Regions from separate parts of the Tardiphaga sp. 813_E8_N1_3 genome, predicted to be linked through region 1. Evidence: predicted binding sites of a transcription regulator. Region 1 holds the regulator's gene; each other region holds the start of a gene.
The links. Region 1 encodes LexA, which represses DNA repair genes until DNA is damaged. Its sites were predicted from a motif close to TGTTCNNNNTGTGTTCNG; they were not measured.

Region 1 (6,879 bases):
CGGGATGGCGGGCGGGGGTGAGCAGCGGGAGCTGTCTCAGGGTCGGAGGGGAAGGGCCATTACCTGGCCGCCACCGGCCAGGACAGGTGTTGCTCTGCCGTCAGCGAGACCGTCGACGTCGGGCTTCGAGACACTCTGGACGTGGGTGCGGGCCGAAGCTGGTCCCGGTCGTTTGCTGCCATGGGTACCGATCGCTTTCGGCTCCGGCATCGCGCTGTATTTTGCCGCTGAGCATGAGCCGGTGGCCTGGGTTGCCGCTGCGACGGCAAGCCTTCTTTGCGTGGCTGCGTTTTTGCTGCGGCGACAGCGATGGTTTCCCTTGATCTTGCTCATTGCGGCCATCGCGGCCGGCTTCGCGATGGCTGCCATGAAAACCGCGCGTGTGGCTCATGAGGTTCTGGCGAAGCCGCTCTATTCCGTCGCGCTTACCGGCTTCGTAGAAACTCACGAGGAACGGGAGCGCACGGATCGCTTCGTGCTGCGCGTTGCCACCATGGACAGCCCGCGCGCCGCACCGAAGCTCACCCGTGTGCGGCTGTCGGTGAAGAAGGGCACGGCGCCTGCCGTCGGCAGCTTCGTCGAATTGAAGGCAAGGCTGCAGCCGCCGCTGTCGCCGCTCCGGCCGGGGAGTTACGACTTTGGCCGCGATCTGTATTTTCAGGGGATCGGCGCGTCCGGTTTTGTGATGGGCGGCATCAAGGCAGTCGATCCGCCGATACAGCCGAGTGTGGCGCTACGCTATTCGGCGACCATGCAGGGTCTGCGCGACGCCATCGACGCGCGGATCCGCACCGTGCTCTCGGGCGATAGCCGCGCCATTGCTACGGCGCTGCTCACAGGGCGTCGCGATGCGATTTCGGCTGACGTCAATGATGCGATGTTCATCTCCGGTCTCGGGCATGTGCTGTCGATCTCCGGCTATCATATGGCCGTCGTGGCCGGCGTGGTGTTCTTCGCGATACGCGCATTGCTCGCGTTGATCCCCGTCCTGACAGTGACGTTCCCGATCAAGAAAGTCGCAGCCACCGCGGCGTTGTTCGCAGCGCTGTTTTATCTGCTGCTGTCGGGCGCCGAGGTCGCCACGCAGCGTTCGTTCTTCATGACGGCCGTCGTGTTGATCGCTGTCATGGTCGATCGCCGGGCGGTGACGTTCCGCACGCTGGCGGTGGCGGCAATGGTCGTGCTGATCGTGGCGCCCGAAGCGCTGGTGCATCCGAGTTTTCAGATGTCATTCGCGGCGACGCTGGGGCTCGTCGCATTGGTGCAGATCGGCATGCCCGCGCTGTTTGCCTCGCCCGATCATTCCGCGACGGCGCGCGTGGCGCTATGGGGCGGACGCGAGATCGCGATGCTCGTACTCGCTTCGCTGGTAGCCGGCCTTGCCACCACGCCCTATGCCGCATTTCATTTCCACCGCGTCACGCCCTATGGCGTCGTCGCCAATCTCCTGGCGATGCCGGTGGTCTCGGCGATGGTGATGCCGGCGGGTATTCTCGGTTTGGTGGCCATGCCGTTCGGCTTTGATGGTGTGTTCTGGCGGCTGATGGATGTCGGCGTCCAGTGGATGATCGTGGTCACGCAATGGGTGGCAGCCTTGCCCGGTGCCATCGGCCGGATGCCGGCTTTTGGCACCGGGCCGCTGGTCGCCGCCAGCATTGGCATCATCGTGCTCGGATTGTTGCGCACGCCGTTGCGCCTAGCGGGACTTGGCGTGCTGGTGCTCTCGATCGTCTGGGCACTCCTGGTGAAGCAGCCGGATGTGCTGATCTCGGGGGACGGGCACAGCGTTGCGGTACGGGGCAGGGACGGGCGCCTGAATATGATGCGCAGCGCCAAGGATACGTTTCTGTTGAAAGAGTGGCTTGCCGGCGATGCTGACGCTCGGCTGCCAACGGATTCCTCCCTCAGCCATGGCGTGTCCTGCGACCGCGACGGATGCATCACGCCGCTGGCCGATGGCGCTCTGGTGGCGCTGGCTCTACAGCCTGACGCGTTCACGGATGATTGCGAGAAAGCGGTACTGATCGTCACGACGAAACAACCGCCAAAGGATTGCCGTGCGCTGGTGGTCGAACAGGATCGCCTGCAACGAAACGGTGCGGTGAGCTTGCAGCGAACTGCGAACGGCTTTGCGATGGATGCCGTGCGACCGCGTGGCCTGGACCGCCCGTGGTCGCGCGCCACCCCCGATGAGCCCCAGCACGATCTGATCCAGAACAGTCGCACGCCGCAAAACCGGCCGGTGGATGCGACGCCGGCGGAAACTGATCTTCAACCCGAAGATCAGTAATCCGCCGAGGCGACTGCCTTAATAGCGGCGATACAGGCCAATCAGCTTGCCTTGAATGCGCACCCGGTTGGGCGGCAGGATGCGGACTTCGTAAGCGTCATTGGCTGGCTCCAGCGCGATCGAAGCGCCGCGGCGGCGGAAGCGCTTCAGCGTGGCTTCCTCGTCGTCGATCAGGGCCACCACGATGTCGCCGGTGTCGGCGCTTTCGTTGCGCTGGATCAGCACCGTATCGCCGTCGAGAATGCCGGCGTCCTGCATGGAATCGCCGCGCACTTCGAGCGCGTAATGTTCGCCGGAGCCGAGCATGTCTGCGGGCATGCTGATGGTGTGGCTGCGGGTCTGCAGTGCCTCGATCGGCGTACCGGCCGCGATCCGGCCCATCACCGGGATGGCAACCGTGCGGCCATTGTCATCATCGCCGCTATTGCTGGCGATGCTGGCGGCCGTGCGTACCCTGCCGAGCGTGCCTTCGATGACGCTGGGCGTGAAGCCGCGGCGCCCGGTGCCGCCTGTGACCGGCGCGCCAAGCTCAGGCAGCTTGATGACTTCGATGGCGCGGGCCCGGTTGGGCAGACGACGTATGAAGCCGCGTTCTTCCAGCGCTGTGATCAGGCGATGGATGCCGGACTTCGAGCGCAGATCGAGCGCATCCTTCATCTCGTCGAAGGAGGGCGGGACGCCGGCTTCCTTCAGTCGTTGATCGATGAATCGCAGGAGTTCGTATTGTTTGCGCGTGAGCATCTGAAGCCATCCTCAGTTGACGGTGTCGGCCGCCGCGTGCGTTTCAAAGGGCCTTCGAACGGTGAGCCTCAGTCCAGAGACGATCGTTCGAAGATCGGTTGCGCGAGTTCGGGCACTCTCAAACTACTCAAAGCCACAGAATCTCGAAACAAATCATGAACGAACACTATATGTTCCATATGTGTTCTGCAATGCTTAATTTCCCGTCAAGAAGACGTATGTGGAGCCGAGCAAGGCAATGACTGAGGAAGTCGTTCCGGACCTTCCGCGAGCGCGTCAAACGACGGAAATGCGCGAGCAGACCGCTTGCAGTTACGCGGAAGGCGGCCGGCCGGAGAGTGGCAAAGGCGGCGGTGTCGTGGAGCCGGTCGCCAGCGAGCGCTGAACCATGATCGTGTCGGCCCAGCGGCCCGAGCGATAGGCGACGCCGGGCAGCAAGCCGACGCGGGCAAAGCCGAAGCTCTCATGCAAGCCGAGCGAGGCCGTGTTGTCGGCATCGATATAGCCGATGATTTGCCGAAAGCCGGCCGCCGCGCACACGTCGATCAATTCGCGCATCAACAGGCGGCCGATGCCGCGGCCGACATGTCCGTGGTGGATATAGATCGAGTGCTTGACCGTGTAGCGATAGGCCGGTCGCTTGCGGAACAGCACCACATAGGCATAGCCGACGACCTCGCCACCTCGGGTGGCGACGAGATGGGGAAACCGCTTGCTGCGCAGATTCTTGCGCCGATCTCTGAGATCGTCGGGCTGCGGCGTGTCGGCGTCGCTGACGCCTTCCTCGACGCCTTGCCGGATGTGCCGGCGATAGATCGCCAGCATGGCATCGACGTCGGTGTCGCGCGAGGGTCGTATGACGACCGGCTGTTCGAGTTCCGTTTGCAAATCAGGCTCCTTACGCGCTCCCTATTCGGAGACGACGTAAGTGTAAAGCCGGATCCGGCCATTGGCGTCGACCTTGCGGTAGATGCCCTGGATCTCGACGTCGAAGCCCGGGAACGTGTTGAAGCAGGTCTCGAACATCCTGAGATAATCGATCATCGGCTTGGACCGTTCGGTGAGCCGTTCTCCCGGTACGATCGTGGCGATCCCCGGCGGGTAGACCACGAACGGCGTCGTAGCAACACGCCCGAAGATCTCGTCGATGGGGAGGTAGTCGACGTCGTTGCGCACCAGGCAGCGCGCGGCATCATGGGGCGACATGGCGATCTCCGGCAGATGGTCGGCGGAGAATTGCCTGGTCTGGAGGTCGCTCACATTAGCCTCGCGGAAGAACCGGTGCATGTCGCCGCACAGATCCCGCAGGCGTATGCCCGCATAACGCGCCGGCCTGCGCCGGGCGAATTCCGGGATGACGTCTTCCAGCAGCGCGTTGTCGTCGTGAAACTTCTTGAAGGCGACAAGGCCCGATATCAGCGTGCCCGCCTTGCTGGCTTCCACGCCCGGCGTGAGCAGAAAGAGCAGCGAGTTGAGGTCGTTCTTCTCCGGCACGATGCGATTTTCGCGCAGGAACTGCGCGACCACTGGCGCGGGGATGCCGTGGTCGGCATAGGCGCCGGTGGTGCGATCGAAGCCGGGGGTCAGCACCGTCAGCTTGTTGGGATCGGTCATGGTGAAACCGGCTTCCATGCCGGGGAAGCCATGCCAGGCTGCGTCAGGCGCAAGCTGCCAATAGGATGGATTAGTGGCGAGCTGATCCGTACCGACGCTTTCCCACGGCACATTGTGAACAGCGCCTTCGCTGGATGCGTCTGGAATTGCGACGCGCTCGGGCACGAAGGGTTCAAAGAACCAGCGGCGCTCAGTGCGGGTTTCCTTTTCCTCGAATTCGCGGCGGACGGCGCGCATCTTCTTGCGCAGCTCGATGCCGAGCCGGATCGTGTCGTCCCACAACACTTCGCCGGAGCGGCCCTTCATCATCTGCGCGCCGACATCCAATGATGCGAACAGCGGATAGAATGGCGAGGTCGAGGCGTGCTGCATGAAGCTTTCGTTGAAGCGGCGATGCTCGACGCGGCGCTTCTGGCCGCGGATATGCCGATCCTTCATGTGGATCTGCGATGCCTGCGAGAAGCTCGCGAGCTGCTTGTGGGTCGACTGCGTCGCGATAATACCCGGCGAATCCGGGCCGAGCTCCTTGAGCCCCATGGCGAACCGGCCGGCATAGAGCGGGTGGAATTTCATGAAGCCGGCCCAGGCTTCGTCGAACAGAATGTAATCGCAGAGATGGCCGATGCGCTTGATGATCATCTCGGCGCTGTAGATGGTGCCGTCATAGGTGCACTGTTCGATGACGGCGACGCGGAACGGGCGCGGGCGCTTCCAGGCATCCTTGTCGGTGACCAGCGGATTGGTGCGGATGCGCTCGCGCAGCGCGTCCTCGCCGAGCGCATCCCAGTTCATCGGCCCGATCAGGCCCCAGGGATTGCGCGTCGTTGGCACATAGATCGGCACACCGCCCGAAATCATCAATGCGCCATGCAAGGCAGCCTTGTGGTTGTTGCGGTCGAACAGCACCAGATCGCCGTCGGTGACCAGTGCCGACAGGGCGACCTTGTTGGAGGTCGATGTACCGTTGAGCACGAAATAGGTTTTTTCCGCGCCAAAAATCTGCGCAGCTTCCTTCTGCGCCTGTAGCGCAGGGCCCTCATGGGTCAGCAGATCGCCGAGATCGAGCACCGAATTGTCGAGGTCGTCGCGGAACACCGCTTCGCCGAGATGTTCCATGAACACGCGGCCGATCGGGCTGCGGCTGTAGAACACGCCGCCATTGTGCCCGGGGCAGGTCCAGAGCTGGTTGCCTTCCTCGGCATAGTCGACCAGCGCGCCGAAGAAGGGCGTCTTCAGCGTCTCGGCATATTGCTTCAACCGGCTAATGAGATTCTTGGCGATGAACGGCGGTGTTTCTTCTGAGAGGAATACATAGCCGTCGATGAAATCGAGCACCTCGACCGGGACATCCTCAAACCGCTTGCGGCGGATCAGCAGGATGATGGGGAAGTCCAGGCCGCGTTTGCGCATCAGGTTGATCAGCGCCGCGGTCTTGCCTTCGAGGCCCTTCTTGCCCCAGTCGACCACCATACAGCCGATCGCCGCGTCGGTCTGGACTGCGATCGTGGCATCTTCGAGCTTGCGTGCCTTGACGACCTCGAAGCCGGAACGCTCGATCTCATCGACGATCTGATTGAGCCGAATGCCCTCGAGATCGTCGGCGTCGAATGTTGGCATCGCAAACAGGAAATTGAAGCGTTTGAAATAGTCCATTTGTCCACCGATCTTGTTTCGCTGCGATCTCTCGCTGCGTTACGTGACAATTCAGTGACTGAAACCGTGTTGAGGTATCTCAGTCAGGAAAAAGGTTTGGGAGCATGCCGCAAGGTGAGAGTTCCGAACGCGGCGTCGTTCTATGAGGGTAGCGCGCCGGCTAGGTTGGCAGTCGAATGATGGCGCATGAATCTCCGGCAGCCGCGGCCGGTGCGAATGGCTTGCGGATCAAGAGCCCCTCGGCGACAGCCAAATTCCCCAGCAGTGACGAGTCCTGTTTCATGACCGGTGTCGCCACCACAGTGCCGTCGGCTCGGGTCTCGAGGCGCGTGCGCAGATAATCCTCGCGCTGGTCGTTGGCGGCGAGATCACGGCCGAGCACCGCGGGTTCGATCCCGTGAGCGACGTCGTTTCGGCCGGACAGCGCACGCAGCAGGGGCACCATGAACAGGAAGCCGCAAACATAGGACGACACGGGATTGCCGGGCAGGCCGATGACCCGCATGGCCTGGCGGTGTCCGTGCATCATCGGTTTGCCGGGCCGCATCGCGATCCGCCAGAACGCCATCTCGACGCCGGCA
Region 2 (6,879 bases), 1.8 Mb from region 1:
CACGTCTTCATTGGCGGCCTTGAGGGCTTCGTAATTGAACGTGTAGCCCTTGGCGTTTTCATCGCGCGCAGCCCAGATCATGGTCTCATGCGCATTGGTGAAACGACGGCCACGGAAATTCGGCATCGGATTCGATTTGCGCCACACGATATCGTTCAGAACCCAGAAGCCGAGGTCCTGCATGATCGCGCCGACGCGGAAAATGTTGTGATACGAGCCGATCACCCACAAAGTCGCCGACGGCTTCATGATGCGGCGTGCGGCCAGGAGCCACGCGCGCGTGAAGTCGTCATAGGCGGCGAATGATGAGAACTTGTCCCAGTCATTATTCACCGCATCGACATGGGATTCATCGGGGCGTTTGAGATCGCCCTTCAGCTGCAGATTGTACGGCGGATCTGCGAATACCAGATCGACCGACCCTGCCGGGAGTTTTGACATCTCTGCGACGCAATCACCAATGATGATGCTGCTGCTCGGAGAGGTTTCGAAGTGAGAGCGGGGCGCCCTTGCAGACGCCCCGCGACGCGAAACAACCATGACTCAATTACTCTGACTCAGGCGACGCTGTCGGCGACGCGGGACTAAACAACCGACAGGCAGACATTGACCGGGCAAAGTAAAAATCGACTTAATTGGTAACGAGTTCGAACTAGGCAAGTTTTGCCGGGCAGGTTAATGCTTAATGGAATGGAAATTTTGCGCCGCAATTGCGTTATGGTGGGCGGATCGCGCCAAACCGGTCTAAAATGCTGCGACTTGAAATGAAGGAATTGCCCCATGCGTTACGATGACTTCCGTCGCAGCGATAATATCGACGACCGTCGTGACGATAGCGGTGGTGGATATGGTGGCGGAGGTGGTGGCGGTTTCGGAATTCCGGGTGGCGGCGGCGGTCTCGGCATCGGCACGGTGATCGTGCTTGGCCTCGTCGGCTGGGCGTTCGGCATCGATCCGCGCATCCTGATCGGCGGCGCAGAGATTCTAACCGGCGGACAGCAGGCGCCGACCTATCAGACCGACCGTCGCTCGGCGCCGACGAAGTCAGGCGCACCCACGGACGAGATGGGCAGCATGATCTCCGGCGTGCTGGGCGAGATTGACGATCGTTGGGACGAGATCTTCAAAGAGAGCGGACAGAAATATGTGGGGCCGCAGATCGTGCTGTTTCGCAACGCCACCAATGGTGGGCGCTGCGGCAATGCGCAGTCGGCGATGGGGCCTTTCTACTGTCCGCCCGACAAGAAGATCTATCTCGACACCGGCTTCTTCCGTCAGGTCGAAACCAAATTTCGCGGTTGCTCGGGCAATGCCTGCAAATTCACCGCCGCCTATATCATCGCGCATGAAGCGGGCCATCACATCCAGAACCTGCTCGGCATCATCCCGCGCGTGACGCGGCTGCAGCAGCAGGCAGGCAGCAAGGCTGAGGCCAATCTGCTGCAGGTCCGTGTCGAACTACAGGCGGATTGTTTGTCCGGCGTCTGGGTCAATCGCGAATCGAAGAAGCGGCCCGGTTTCCTGGAAGCCGGTGACATCGATGCCGCGCTGCAGACCGCGTCCGCCATCGGCGACGATACGCTGCAACGTCAGGCACAGGGCCGCGTCGTGCCGGACTCGTTCACGCATGGCTCGGCCGAACAGCGCAAGCGCTGGTTCATGACCGGCTATCAGCAAGGCACCGTGCAGGCCTGCAACACATTTGCGACGGATCGGCTGTGATGACATCGACCGATGTGACGAAAGACTTCGTGCCACTCAACATCGCGGTGCTGACGATTTCCGACACGCGGTCGCTCGAGGACGACAAGTCCGGCGCGACACTGGCCGATCGGCTGACATCGGCCGGTCACAGGCTGGCGAAGCGCGAGATCGTCACGGACGATGTCGAAGCGATCCGCAAGATCGTGCGCGTATGGATCGCCGATCCCGGCGTAGACGCCATCATCACGACCGGCGGCACGGGATTCACCGGCCGCGATGTCACGCCGGAAGCCATCGAGCCGCTGTTCGAGAAACGGATGGATGGTTTCTCGATTGCATTTCACATGCTGAGCCATGCCAAGATCGGCGCCTCGACGATCCAGAGCCGCGCGACTGCTGGCACCGCCGGCGCGACGTTTATCTTCTGCCTGCCGGGTTCGCCCGGCGCCTGCCGTGACGGCTGGGATGGCATTCTCGCAGCGCAACTGGATTACCGCACAAAGCCGTGCAACTTCGTCGAGATCATGCCGCGGCTCGATGAGCATCTGCGACGTCCGAAAGCGAAGGGCGCGTCGGTCTAGAGCACGAGTTCCCAGGTCTCGCCGATCAAATCCTGCCCGAAACTGCGATGCGGCTCGGTGGCGACCAGCGCGAAACCCGCATCCTGATAGATTTTCCGCGCCGCGCGCAGATTGCTCTGGGTCCACAGCGTGATCCTGCGATAACCGCATTGGCGCGCAAAGGCGATGGATTCCGTCACCATGCGTTGGCCGAGCTTTTGTCCGCGCGCCTTGGGATCGATCAGCAAGAGCCGAAACTTGGCGACGTCGTCGGATGCCTTCACGAGAAACAGCGAGCCGACGGGCGCGCCATCCATCTCGGCGATCCAGCATCGCTCGCACGCAGGATCGCATGAGGCGACGAATTCCGCGGCGATGTCAGCCACCAGCGCTTTGAAGGACACGTCGAACCCGTATTCACTCGCATAGAGCTCGCCGTGGCTGCGGATCACCCAGTCTATGTCGCCAGGCTGGAGATCGCGTAGCACTGCGGGCCGAACGGCATCGGGGGCTTGGGCGGCCATGGTCAGGCGACGATGATCCGGCTGCGCAGCAATGTGCGTGAGGAGCGGCCGAGCTGGCGCAGCAACCGGGCCTCGGAGCGCCGGGCATCGGGTGCATAGCCTCCGAGACGGTCGTAGTGCTCGCGGGCGATCAGCAGGCCCTGATCGGCCTTGGGGCCTGTGATCATCCGGACCAGGTGCTTCAGGCCATCGCGAAAATTGGTCTCGTCATAGGGCGAACGCGCATAGCGGAAAATACCTGCGCGGGGGCGCTCGCTGGTCGAGACGCGCTGGATGAATTGCTGGGTCTCCTCGATCCAGCCCGCATCGAGCACGGCGCCGGCATGGAGAAACATCAGCCAGGGCGAACGCGCCTGCTTGGCGCCGGCGGCCATCGCCGCGGCGCGCGATCCTTGCGAGGTCAGGAAGCCACAGCCGGCGACATCGGCGACGCGTTCGATGACGTCTGTGCCGGCGCGATCGACCAGCAGCACTTCGCGGATCACACCGGCAGCAGCGCCCGGCACCAGCGCTGCCAGTGTGGCAACAGCGGGCTGCTCGACGCCTTCAGTGGGGATGATCACGCTCAGCATGGTGTCTGTTAATACCTTTAGACAACGGGGTGGCCGCGTTATCATTTCGTCATAGTCTATGCGGCGCTGGCGGCTGCTGCAATTTCGGGACGGTTCGATTTTTCGGCCGCCCTGCAAGGCGGCGGGAGAATGCACAGTGCCCCGGCCGTGTGCCACCCTATTTATGTTCTTGCTTTGTTCCATGTGTGCGCTATCGTGGCTTCATGAGTCGCCAGATCGCTGCCCTAAAGCACCCGCCGGTCCCGGCGCCCTCCGATAAGCCGGCGGGTGCGCTTTCCCCTTTTCCCGAGATCGCGGTGGCGATCGACAAGCAGCGGCGGCGCGGCCGTGGTGCCCAGTCCAACGACAGCGGGCGCTACGAGGCCGAGGCCCGGGTCGCCTTTGATGATGGCTGGCAGAGCCTCGATGAATTGCCGCCGTTCAAGACGACCGTTGCGACGGACACCGCGCGCAAGGTCATCACGCGCAATGAATCGCCGGATATCGGCTTTGATCGTTCGATCAATCCCTATCGCGGCTGCGAGCATGGCTGCGTCTATTGTTTCGCGCGGCCGACCCACGCCTATCTCGGTCTCTCGCCCGGGCTCGATTTCGAATCCAAACTGTTCGTGAAGCCCGATGCGCCTGGTCTGCTTGAGAAGGAGCTTGCCGCCGCCGAATACGAACCGAAGATGATCGCCATCGGCACCAACACCGATCCGTATCAGCCGATCGAGCGCGAGCGTCAGGTGATGCGTGGCATTCTCGAAGTGCTGGAGAAGACGGGTCATCCTGTCGGCATCGTCACCAAGTCAGCTTTGGTGACACGCGACATCGATATCCTGGCGCGGATGGCGAAGCGAAATCTGGTCAAGGTGGCGTTGTCGGTGACGTCACTCGATCCGAAACTCGCGCGCAGCATGGAGCCGCGCGCTTCGACGCCGTCGAAGCGGCTGGAAGCTTTGCGGCAGCTATCCGAGGTTGGCATTCCGACCACGGTGATGGTGGCACCGGTGATCCCCGCGCTGAACGACAGCGAGATCGAACGCATTCTCGATGCTGCAGCTCATGCCGGCGTCAAGGAAGCCAGCTACGTTTTGCTGCGGCTGCCGATGGAAGTGCGCGATCTGTTTCGCGAATGGCTGATCGCGAATTATCCGGACCGCTATCGCCACGTCTTCACGCTGATCCGCGAAATGCGCGGTGGCCGCGATTACGACTCGCAATGGGGCACGCGCATGAAGGGCACCGGACCGATGGCCTGGATGATCGGTCGCCGCTTCGAGATCGCCTGCACGAAGCTTGGCCTCAACAAACGTCGTTCGAAGCTCACCCTCGATCATTTCGAGAAGCCGGCAGGCGCTGGTAAGCAATTGAATCTGTTCTAACTCCTTACGGTCTCGCAAACTGGGGAGTCACCTCGGAGGAAGGGTCATCGGCCGGAAACCAGAGCCAGCCGGTGATCCTTTCTCCGCTTTTTGCGTTGAGTGAATGAAGGTGAAGACATGACAGCCAAACAACAGACCCCGTTGGTGCCACGCATGACCGTCATCACGCTCGGCGTTCAGGATATGCGCAAGAGCATCGCGTTCTATGAGGAGCTCGGCTTTGCCCGCAAGGCCAGGGCGACAGGCGAGGCCATCGCCTTTTTCGAAACCGGCGCCAGCGTCCTCGCGCTGTTTCCGTGGGATCAACTGGCGCAGGACGCGACATTGCCTGACCATCCAAGGCCGCAGGCGTTTCGCGGCAGCACGTTGGCGTGGAATTGTCGCTCCGAAGGCGAGGTCGATGCGGTCCTCGCTTTCGCCGTCGATTGCGGCGGTTCGCTTTTGAAGCCGGCGCGAAAGACCGATTACGGTGGCTATTCCGGCTACTTTGCGGACCCGGACGGGCACGCCTGGGACGTGGTAACTGCACCGGGGATCGAGGTCGGCGACGACCGGCGGGTGCATCTGGACGATTGAAGGCCCGACCTGAATAGCGGGAACGATCCCGAGTTCCCGGTTGCGCTATAGGGACTGCTTCAGCACGATCCCCCGATGATTCGGGATGAGAAGAAGAAAGCGCCGGCCAAGCCGCGCAAGATCGTGGTCGCGCCGAGCTTCACGCGTGAGCGCGCACTGCTCAAGAAGGGCATTTGGCCGGTAGCGGGCTGCGATGAGGCCGGCCGAGGTCCGCTGGCCGGTCCGGTAGTGGCTGCGGCGGTTGTTCTGGACCCGAACAACATTCCCAAGGGGCTCGACGATTCCAAGAAACTGACGGAGAGCAAGCGCGAGGCGCTGTTCGAGGAAATTTGCGCTACGGCATCATTCGGCGTTGCCTATGCATCACCCGGCCGGATCGAACGCGACAATATCCTGCGGGCCTCGCTCTGGGCGCTGGCCCGCGCGGTCGCGTCGCTGCCGGATGCGCCGAAACATGTGTTCGTCGATGGCCGCGACAAGATCGACACGACGGCCGATTGCGAGGCGGTTATTGGCGGTGACGCACTGGTGTTGTCCATCGCAGCAGCGTCGATCATCGCAAAAGTCTCGCGCGACCGGCTGATGTGCCGGCTCGCCGAGAATTGTCCGGGCTATGGCTTCGAGGTCCATAAAGGCTATGGCGTGCCGCAGCATATGACTGCGCTGAACGAATTGGGGCCTACTATTCATCACCGCAGCCTGTTCGCGCCGGTGGCGGCGGCGCGTGCGCGACACCAGGCGAGCGCCCGTGCGGCGGGCCTGATCGAGACCCAGACCATCCTCGACATCGAGATTTCCGCCTGAGCGCTCAGGTGGTTGCCTCTCCCGGCTCCGCGCCGTATCACCTGAGCAAGCTTCATTCCTTGCTGGCCGGTTCAGACGTTCAATGCGTTTCACCTCCCTGATCGTCGAACTGATCCGCGCCCGGCCACGGCTGGTGTTCTGGATCGTTGTGTTGTGTCAGGCGGCGATCTGGCTGTTCGTGCCTCTGCTGCTTTATCGCGGCCCGCCGGGCGATCTCGCCACCGTGCTGGCCTATGGCCGGGAATATCAGGTCGGCACCCATATGGGTCCGCCGCTGGCGTTCTGGCTGGCCGACATCGCCTTCCGGGCCGCCGGCAATCACGTCTTCGGCGTGTATCTGCTGGCGCAAATCTGCGCTGTCCTGACCTTCCGCGCGGTCTATCAGCTGGGCAGCGCCATCGTCGGTGGCCCGCAGGCGGTGATCGCCGTGCTGCTGACGATGACGGTCACGGCCTTCAGTACGCCCGGCATCGAATTCGGCCCGCTGATTCTGGGGCGTCCGCTCTGGGCGATGTTCCTGCTGCATGCCTGGCTGGCGATAGGGCAGGGCCGTCGCAATGCCTGGTTCGCACTGTCGATCGAGGCTGGCCTGCTGCTGCTGACGACGCCCCATGCGATGTGGCTGCTGCCGCTGCCGCTCGTCTTCGGTCTCGCGACATCGCGCGGCAGGCGTAACCTTGCTTCGTTCGATCCGCTCTACGCGCTGCTGGTGATCGTCGTGCTGACATTGCCATGGGCGATGTGGGTGATCCGGGCCGGCGCGCCCGTGCTG
Region 3 (6,879 bases), 630 kb from region 1:
AGCAGCTTCTGGAAAGCAAACAGGGTGACTAGCGCCGCCGCGCCCCAGGCCGCGATCGACAGGATCTCGCGCATGAAGCCGCGGACCATGGCCAAGAGGCCAGAGATCAGCATGACGCCGAGCAGGACAAGGTCGAGAATCGTGATCGGCATCGGCTGGTCAGGTCCGCTCGTGAATCAAAAACCGCGAATCGGCACAGGCTGCCGTTTCAGGTGACGGTGATATGGCACGTCTCGCAAGGCCGGAAAACCGCTATCGGCCGCAGGAGCACCCCAGATCACACCATTGTTCCGCTTTCGGCAGAGTGCCTTAACGGAGCGTGTTGCACATCTGCGCAGTCTGTCGCGCGCGCATTCTATAGCGGCCGCGGCAGCGCAGGTCACGTCGCTGTCAGCCGTCTTGGCGCTTGAATCGCGCCGGTACGGTATTTTTCTCGGCATCTGTGCTTTTGCTGTTGTCGCGCGTGGGTTTGACGCCGCGCGCAGCGATATCGGCGACCAGCGAAGTCAGGCCGCCGATGGTATTGAGGGACAGTCCGGCATCGCCACCGGGGTCGCCGCGCGCCGATTCCGGCAGCACTGCGCGGCCGAAGCCGAGTTTTGCCGCCTCTTTCAGCCGTGCCGACGTCTGCGCCACCGGGCGCACCGCGCCGGACAGCGAGATCTCACCGAAATAGACCGCGTCCGGCGGCAGCGGGGCGTTGCAGAGCGACGACACCAGCGCCGCCGCCGCGGCCATGTCGGCGGCGGGCTCGTTGATGCGCAGGCCCCCAGCAACGTTGAAATAGACGTCGTAGCCCGACAGCTTGACCCCGCAATGGGCCTCCAGCACCGCCAGCACCATCGACAGCCTCGATGAATCCCAGCCCACCACCGCACGGCGCGGGGTGCCCAGCGTGGTCGGCGCAACCAGAGCCTGCAGTTCCACCAGCACCGGGCGGGTGCCCTCCATGCCGGCGAAGACGGCGGTGCCCGGCGAGCCGAGATCGCGATCGGACAGGAACAGCTCGGAGGGGTTGGAGACCTCGCGCAGGCCGAGCCCCGTCATCTCGAATACGCCGATCTCGTCGGTCGGGCCGAAGCGGTTCTTCACCGCGCGCAGGATACGGAACTGCTGCGAGCCTTCGCCCTCGAAGGACATCACGGCGTCGACCATATGCTCGACGACGCGCGGCCCGGCGATCTGGCCGTCCTTGGTGACATGGCCGACCAGGATGATGGTGGCACCGGATTTCTTGGCGAAGCGAATGAGCGCCTGCGCGGAGGCGCGGACCTGGGTCACGGTGCCCGGCGCGGATTCCACCGTGTCGGTCCACATGGTCTGGATCGAGTCGATCACGATCAGCCGCGGCACCGTGCCTTCGGACAGTGTGGCGACGATGTCCTCGACCGAGGTTTCAGACGCGAGCTGCACCGAGGCGTCCGCGAGGCCCAAACGCGACGCGCGCAGCCGCACCTGCGCCACCGCTTCTTCGCCGGAGATGTAGACCACGCGGTGGCCGGCACGCGCCATCAGGCTGGTGGCCTGCGTCAGCAAGGTCGATTTACCGATGCCGGGATCGCCGCCGATCAGGAGCACCGAGCCGCGTACGAAGCCGCCGCCGGTGACGCGGTCGAGCTCGCCCATCCCCGATGGAATGCGCGGCGCGTCTGCGCTCTGGCCGGTCAGGCTTTCGAGATTGAAGGTGCGCCCCTTGCGCTTGGAGCGCGCGCTGACCGGAATCGTGGTGACGCCGGTGGTGTCCTCCTCGGCCAGCGAATTCCACTCGCCGCAGGCGTCGCACTTGCCCTGCCACTTGTTATAGGCGGCACCGCAATTCTGGCAGACGAAGGAGAGGAGGTTCTTGGCCATTGGCGGAAGGAATCGCGGCTGTGGGTGTTTTTGGTTTGTTCTCTTGGTCTACGCGGTTGAACGGGGCATTTGCAAGTTTCTTCTCGAAGGGTTTGCCAGCCTCGCCGGGTGGGACGCATCGACGGGCACGTGGGCAAGGTCTATTCGGTTGCCAAAATTCCGACGCGCGAGAGCTGGTCGGCAATGTCGGCCTGGATCGCCTTTGCCGCGGCGATGCCGGAGGTGCAGCCTCTGCAGTGGTCCTTCTTCAGCTTGGTGATTGCTTACGCTCGGTAGACGCGCCGCGAGCAGAATCCAGATGCAAGCAGTGGTGAGCAATCGAGGCTGCTCGACCAACCAGCTTAGCCGCAGTCCAGCGCTTCGCGAGTCTAATTCATTCCGCGCAGGAGCTCGTGTGGAACTGCACGTGCGACGAATCCTTCATTAACCTCGGCCCGATAGCCTCACCGCAGTGACGTCAGCGTGAGGTGTGCCGTGCGTATTTTGATGATCGTGCTGGGTGCAGCGACGCTGGCGACGCCGGTACTTGCCTCTGATTACCGCGATGCGCGCTATCGCGCCGGCACCGCGCACTATCCCATCACGATGGATACCGGCATTCGCGCGCCGCCGCCGCTTTACTATGTGGAAGCGCCGCCGCGTTATGTGCGGGATCTGAGAACGGGCGAACCGGGCCAATGGGTGGTTCGCCAGCCGAGTGTGTTCGAGCATATCTTCGGGCTGCCTCGCTACGGCTATTAGGATAGTCCGCGGGGACCGATTGATCTCACGCTGTGCTCGGCTGTGAATCCCAACGCAGTGCAATGTGTCTGCCTTGGCATGCTCGTATGTTGCCGTCATCAAATCTTAAGCACGTTCATCAAGGTAAATATCAGGACCGCGTTGACCGGTGGTGGTGCTTGGCTAAGTGTCGCGCATCAGAGCGATACGAATTCATTTCAAACAAGCTCGCCACGGGGTCTCATCATGACAAAACTGATTGCTGCTGCGATGTTCGCCACTGTCGCCGGAATGACGATGCCCAATGCGGCCTCGGCGGGTTGCTATAACTGCTACACACCGCCGCCGTGCCAGACCTGCTATCAGCAGCAGGTGGTGCCGCCGCAGTATCGCACCGTCGAAGAGACTGTCATGGTCGCTCCCGGCCGCACCGTCGCGCGTCGCACGCCGGCCCAGTATGAAACGGTGATGGTGCCGAAGACCGTGATGGTCGCGCCTGCGCGCGTCGATTACGAGCGGATCCCGGCACAATATGCCACCCAGCAGCGCGTCCAGATGGTTGCTCCGGCGCAGGTCTATTACGCACCGGTGCAGCAGGGCTGCTCGACCTGCAATCGCGGCTTCAACTTCGGCTCAAGCTACGGATACGGCTACTAAGCCGCGAATAGCTCAGATTTTCAGGACTGCGATCGGCCGCCTCTGGGCGGCCGATTTGCGTTGGTGGGAGGCCGCCGGTGGCGGCGGAAATGGTGCTTCCGGAGCTGTGGCCGATGTCGCGCTTCGTTGCAGCAGCGGCGCGGCCCACCTGATCGCTGTTTGAAACGCGGTGGTCATCTCCCTGCGGTGATGACCTCTGCGCACAACTCGCCGTCAGCAGTTTCAAATGAACCTGCCGCATCCAGGTCCAATTCGGAGAGCGGGACGGGCCGACCGAATAGATAGCCCTGGACGAGGTCTACGCCCGCAGCCTGCAGATATTCAAATTGCTCTTCGGTCTCGACGCCCTCGGCCGTCGTTGCGATGTCAAGACCGCGAGCCAGTGCAAGCACCGAGGACACCACCGCTGCGCAATCGCGGCGATTGGGAGCGCCTTGTGCGAAGGACTTGTCGATCTTGATCCTGTCGAACGGGAAATTGGTCAGATAACTCGCCGTTGAATAACCAGTGCCAAAATCATCGAGCGCCATGGAGATGCCGAGATTCTTCAGCTGCCGTATCGTCCCGAGATGTGCCGTCGCGTTCTCGAGAAGAGCCGTCTCCGTAATTTCCAACTCCAGCCGTTCAGGCGAAAGACCCGTCTCCATCAGGGTATCCAGCATGACGTCGAGCAATTTTCCCTTGCTGACTTGAACCGCAGAGATGTTGACCGTGATCTTGAGGTGAGCCGGCCACGACGCTGCATCCGTGCAAGCCTGGCGCAGGATCCACTCGCCAAGAGGAAGGATCAGCCCCGTCGCTTCCGCGAGCGGAATAAATTGATCGGGAGCGATGAGTCCTTTCGACGGATGCCGCCAGCGGACCAGCGCCTCGGCGCCGCGGATCTGCCGCGTCTTGGCGTCAACCACCGGCTGATAGTGCACCTCGAATTCGTTTCGCGCGATCGCGTCCCGCAGGTCGTTTGCCAATATCTTCTGCGAGTGGGCAGCCTCGATCATTTCGGACTGGAACAGGCGGAAATCGTTTCGCCCGCCCGTCTTGGCGTCGTAGAGCGCGAGATCCGCTTTTCTCAACAGGTCCTCGGGATCGACGCCCTGTTCCGGAGCGAGGGCAATTCCGATGCTGGTCCCGATGCTGGCCTGGTGGCCGTTGAGATCAAATGGCTGAGCAATGGCATCGATGATCCTGAGGGCAAGCACGATTGCCCCCTCCTGCGGATTGGGGCCGCTGTCCTGGATGATCGCAAACTCGTCACCGCCGAGGCGGGCCAGTACATCGGTTTCGCGAGTCGATGATTTCAGCCGTTGAGCGAACTCAACAAGCAAACGATCCCCGGCGGGATGTCCCAGCGTGTCGTTGACGGTCTTGAATCTATCGAGGTCGAGCATGACCACGGCAAAGCCACCGTCATGACGTCCAAGGCGCTTGCTCGCCTCCTCAAGTTTTTCGGTAAACAGTGTTCGGTTGGCAAGTCCCGTGAGCGCATCGTGACGCGCCAGGTGAACGATCTCGGCCTCTGCGCGCCGCCGTTCGGTGATATCTTCGTGCGTCGCAACCCAACCGCCGTCCTTCATCGGCTGTCGGGTGACGAGTATCAATCGCCCATCTGCAAGTTCATCGACCCTGGCCGAGCTTGAATCTGTCGAATGCTGACCCAGTTCAGCTATCTTTTTCCTGATGGCTGGTTCGCTCGTCCCGCCCTTGAGAATGCCACGAGAGACGCGATCGGCGATGATAGCCTCGTGAGGCGTCCCGACTTTCAGCAAAGCTGCAGGCAACTGGTATAATTCCGCATAACGATCATTCCAGACAACGAGCCGTTTCGCCCCGTCGAACATGCAGAGACCCTGCGACATGTTGCTCAGCGCAATGTCGAAGCGTTCGTTCGTCTGCTCCAGCTCCACGGCTTTCGTTGCCAGCAATTGCTCCCTGTGTTTTTGCGCAGTGACATCTTCATGCGTCGCCAGCCACCCCTCGTTCGGCATCAGATGGCGCGTCATCGAAATGAGGCGCCCGTCGACAAGCTCCTGGACCTCTTTCTCCAGTTTCAGCTTGACGTCGACAAGGACGTCCGCAGCCATTTCGCAATTTGTCCTCTGCGCCCGGCGGTATTCAATGATTTGCCGCAGCGTCGTTCCTGGCTTCACCTGTTCTTCGCTGAGGTGATAGATTTCCGCATAGCGCGCATTTGAAAGAATGATCCTCTGTTCCCCATCAAACAGCGAAAGACCCTGCGACATGTTGTTCATCGCGGCGTCGAAACGCATGTTGATCCGCTCGAGTTCAGCGGCTTTATCAGTCAATAATCGCTGTGCGCGCTTTTGCTCGGTGATGTCTTCATGTGTTGCGACCCATCCGCCATCTGCAATTGGCCTGCGTTGAATTAAAATCACGCGACCGTCGGCAGACATAAAAATCTGCTTTTGCTTCGTCGGAATCTCCTGAAGATCCCCGTCGATGGACAAATCGTGCTTTCCGCGATCTTTGAGGGCCTGCAGCATGCGAAACAAGGGTGTTCCAGGCCTGACGAGTTCTTCCGGGAAACCGTACATCTCGCGGAAGCGGCCATTCGAAACCACCAGATTCTTGTTCGCGTCAAACAAGCAGAGCCCTAGCGACATGTTGCTCAAGGCAGCATCGAACTGCATGTTCGTTCGTTCCAGGATCCTTGTTTTCACGGCAAGACTATTTGTCTGGCGCACGATCCGAAACGTGCCGAACAAGATGACGGCAACGATCATGGCGACGAGCGGGCCCACCATGTAAAGGTGCTGGCGCCACGGTCCCAGCACCTCGCTGCGGGCGTATGTGATGACCAAGACCAGCGGCAGTCCGGGAACAGCCTTGTATCCCGCGAGGCGCGCGATGCCGTCGATAACGCCTATCGTCTCGTAGGAGCCCGCTTCCGACTTTGGCAGATATTCGGAGACGAGGGGGCTATCCGCGAAAGATTTTCCGATGGCTCCCTTTCTCGCGGGCACCCGCGCAAGAACGCGCCCCGTGCCCGCGCGATGCAACAACAGCACGGATCCGCCCTTGCCGACATCAATCGCACGATAGACCTGCGTGAAATGGGTCGGGTCGAGCGGCGCAGTTACAACTCCTGCGAAGCTGCCGTCGGCATTGCTTAGTCGGCGCGACGCCGCCGTCAACCATTTGTCGGTGATAGCCGAGGGATAGGGTGGCGCAATAAACAGCCGGCCATCGGCCTGATCGCGTTGAGCCGTGAAGTGCAACATGTCGGCGATATTGCTTCGCGGCGGCGTGCCATCGTAGGAATGCGCCAGAAGGTTACCGGCGGCGTCCGTCCAGCCGACGGCAACGACGATCGATGAGGCTTTCTTGAGAAGACGCAAGGCGGTATTTGCGGCTTCTGGCGTTGCATACTTTCCGGAAAGGCTATCTTCGCGAATTCTCTCGGCCTCGAGCAGTGTTCGATCGATACTCTCAAAGGTCAGCGCCGTGTGTTCGGCGAGAATCTCGGCGATGTTCAGCGCCGTTCTTTTTGCCTCAGAGAGGGCCGCATGATGGCGCGCCTGCAGATCCACCAAAAACACAACGATGATCGACGTCGCAAAGAAGACGCCGAGCACCACCAATGAAAATCCTGGCAGCCGGGCCAGTCTTCCATAGAACGCGCGCATGAAGCGT

Region 2: AB8A33_RS22610 (PA0069 family radical SAM protein) is a predicted target of LexA. The motif match lies at 3,525-3,542, and genes of this name have one in related genera.
Region 3: radA (DNA repair protein RadA) is a predicted target of LexA. The motif match lies at 1,877-1,894, and genes of this name have one in related genera.

Annotation. Positions count from the first base shown of each region.
Region 1 covers NZ_JBPWQE010000001.1:2,934,585-2,941,463, reverse strand. The annotation lists gene AB8A33_RS14065 (ComEC/Rec2 family competence protein) at 5-2,290, shown strand; gene lexA (transcriptional repressor LexA) at 2,309-3,031, opposite strand; gene AB8A33_RS14055 (GNAT family N-acetyltransferase) at 3,344-3,919, opposite strand; gene AB8A33_RS14050 (Orn/Lys/Arg decarboxylase N-terminal domain-containing protein) at 3,941-6,298, opposite strand; gene AB8A33_RS14045 (molybdopterin molybdotransferase MoeA) at 6,459-6,879, opposite strand, start outside.
Region 2 covers NZ_JBPWQE010000001.1:4,764,156-4,771,034, reverse strand. The annotation lists gene AB8A33_RS22635 (site-specific DNA-methyltransferase) at 1-540, opposite strand, end outside; gene ypfJ (KPN_02809 family neutral zinc metallopeptidase) at 781-1,722, shown strand; gene moaB (molybdenum cofactor biosynthesis protein B) at 1,722-2,285, shown strand; partial or broken gene AB8A33_RS22620 (GNAT family N-acetyltransferase) at 2,282-2,758, opposite strand; gene AB8A33_RS22615 (glycosyl transferase) at 2,791-3,360, opposite strand; gene AB8A33_RS22610 (PA0069 family radical SAM protein) at 3,564-4,727, shown strand; gene AB8A33_RS22605 (VOC family protein) at 4,845-5,303, shown strand; gene AB8A33_RS22600 (ribonuclease HII) at 5,379-6,107, shown strand; gene AB8A33_RS22595 (glycosyltransferase family 39 protein) at 6,190-6,879, shown strand, end outside.
Region 3 covers NZ_JBPWQE010000001.1:2,306,345-2,313,223, forward strand. The annotation lists gene AB8A33_RS11000 (CvpA family protein) at 1-152, opposite strand, end outside; gene radA (DNA repair protein RadA) at 391-1,851, opposite strand; gene AB8A33_RS11010 (hypothetical protein) at 1,981-2,127, shown strand; gene AB8A33_RS11015 (hypothetical protein) at 2,326-2,592, shown strand; gene AB8A33_RS11020 (hypothetical protein) at 2,869-3,228, shown strand; gene AB8A33_RS11025 (bifunctional diguanylate cyclase/phosphodiesterase) at 3,402-6,872, opposite strand.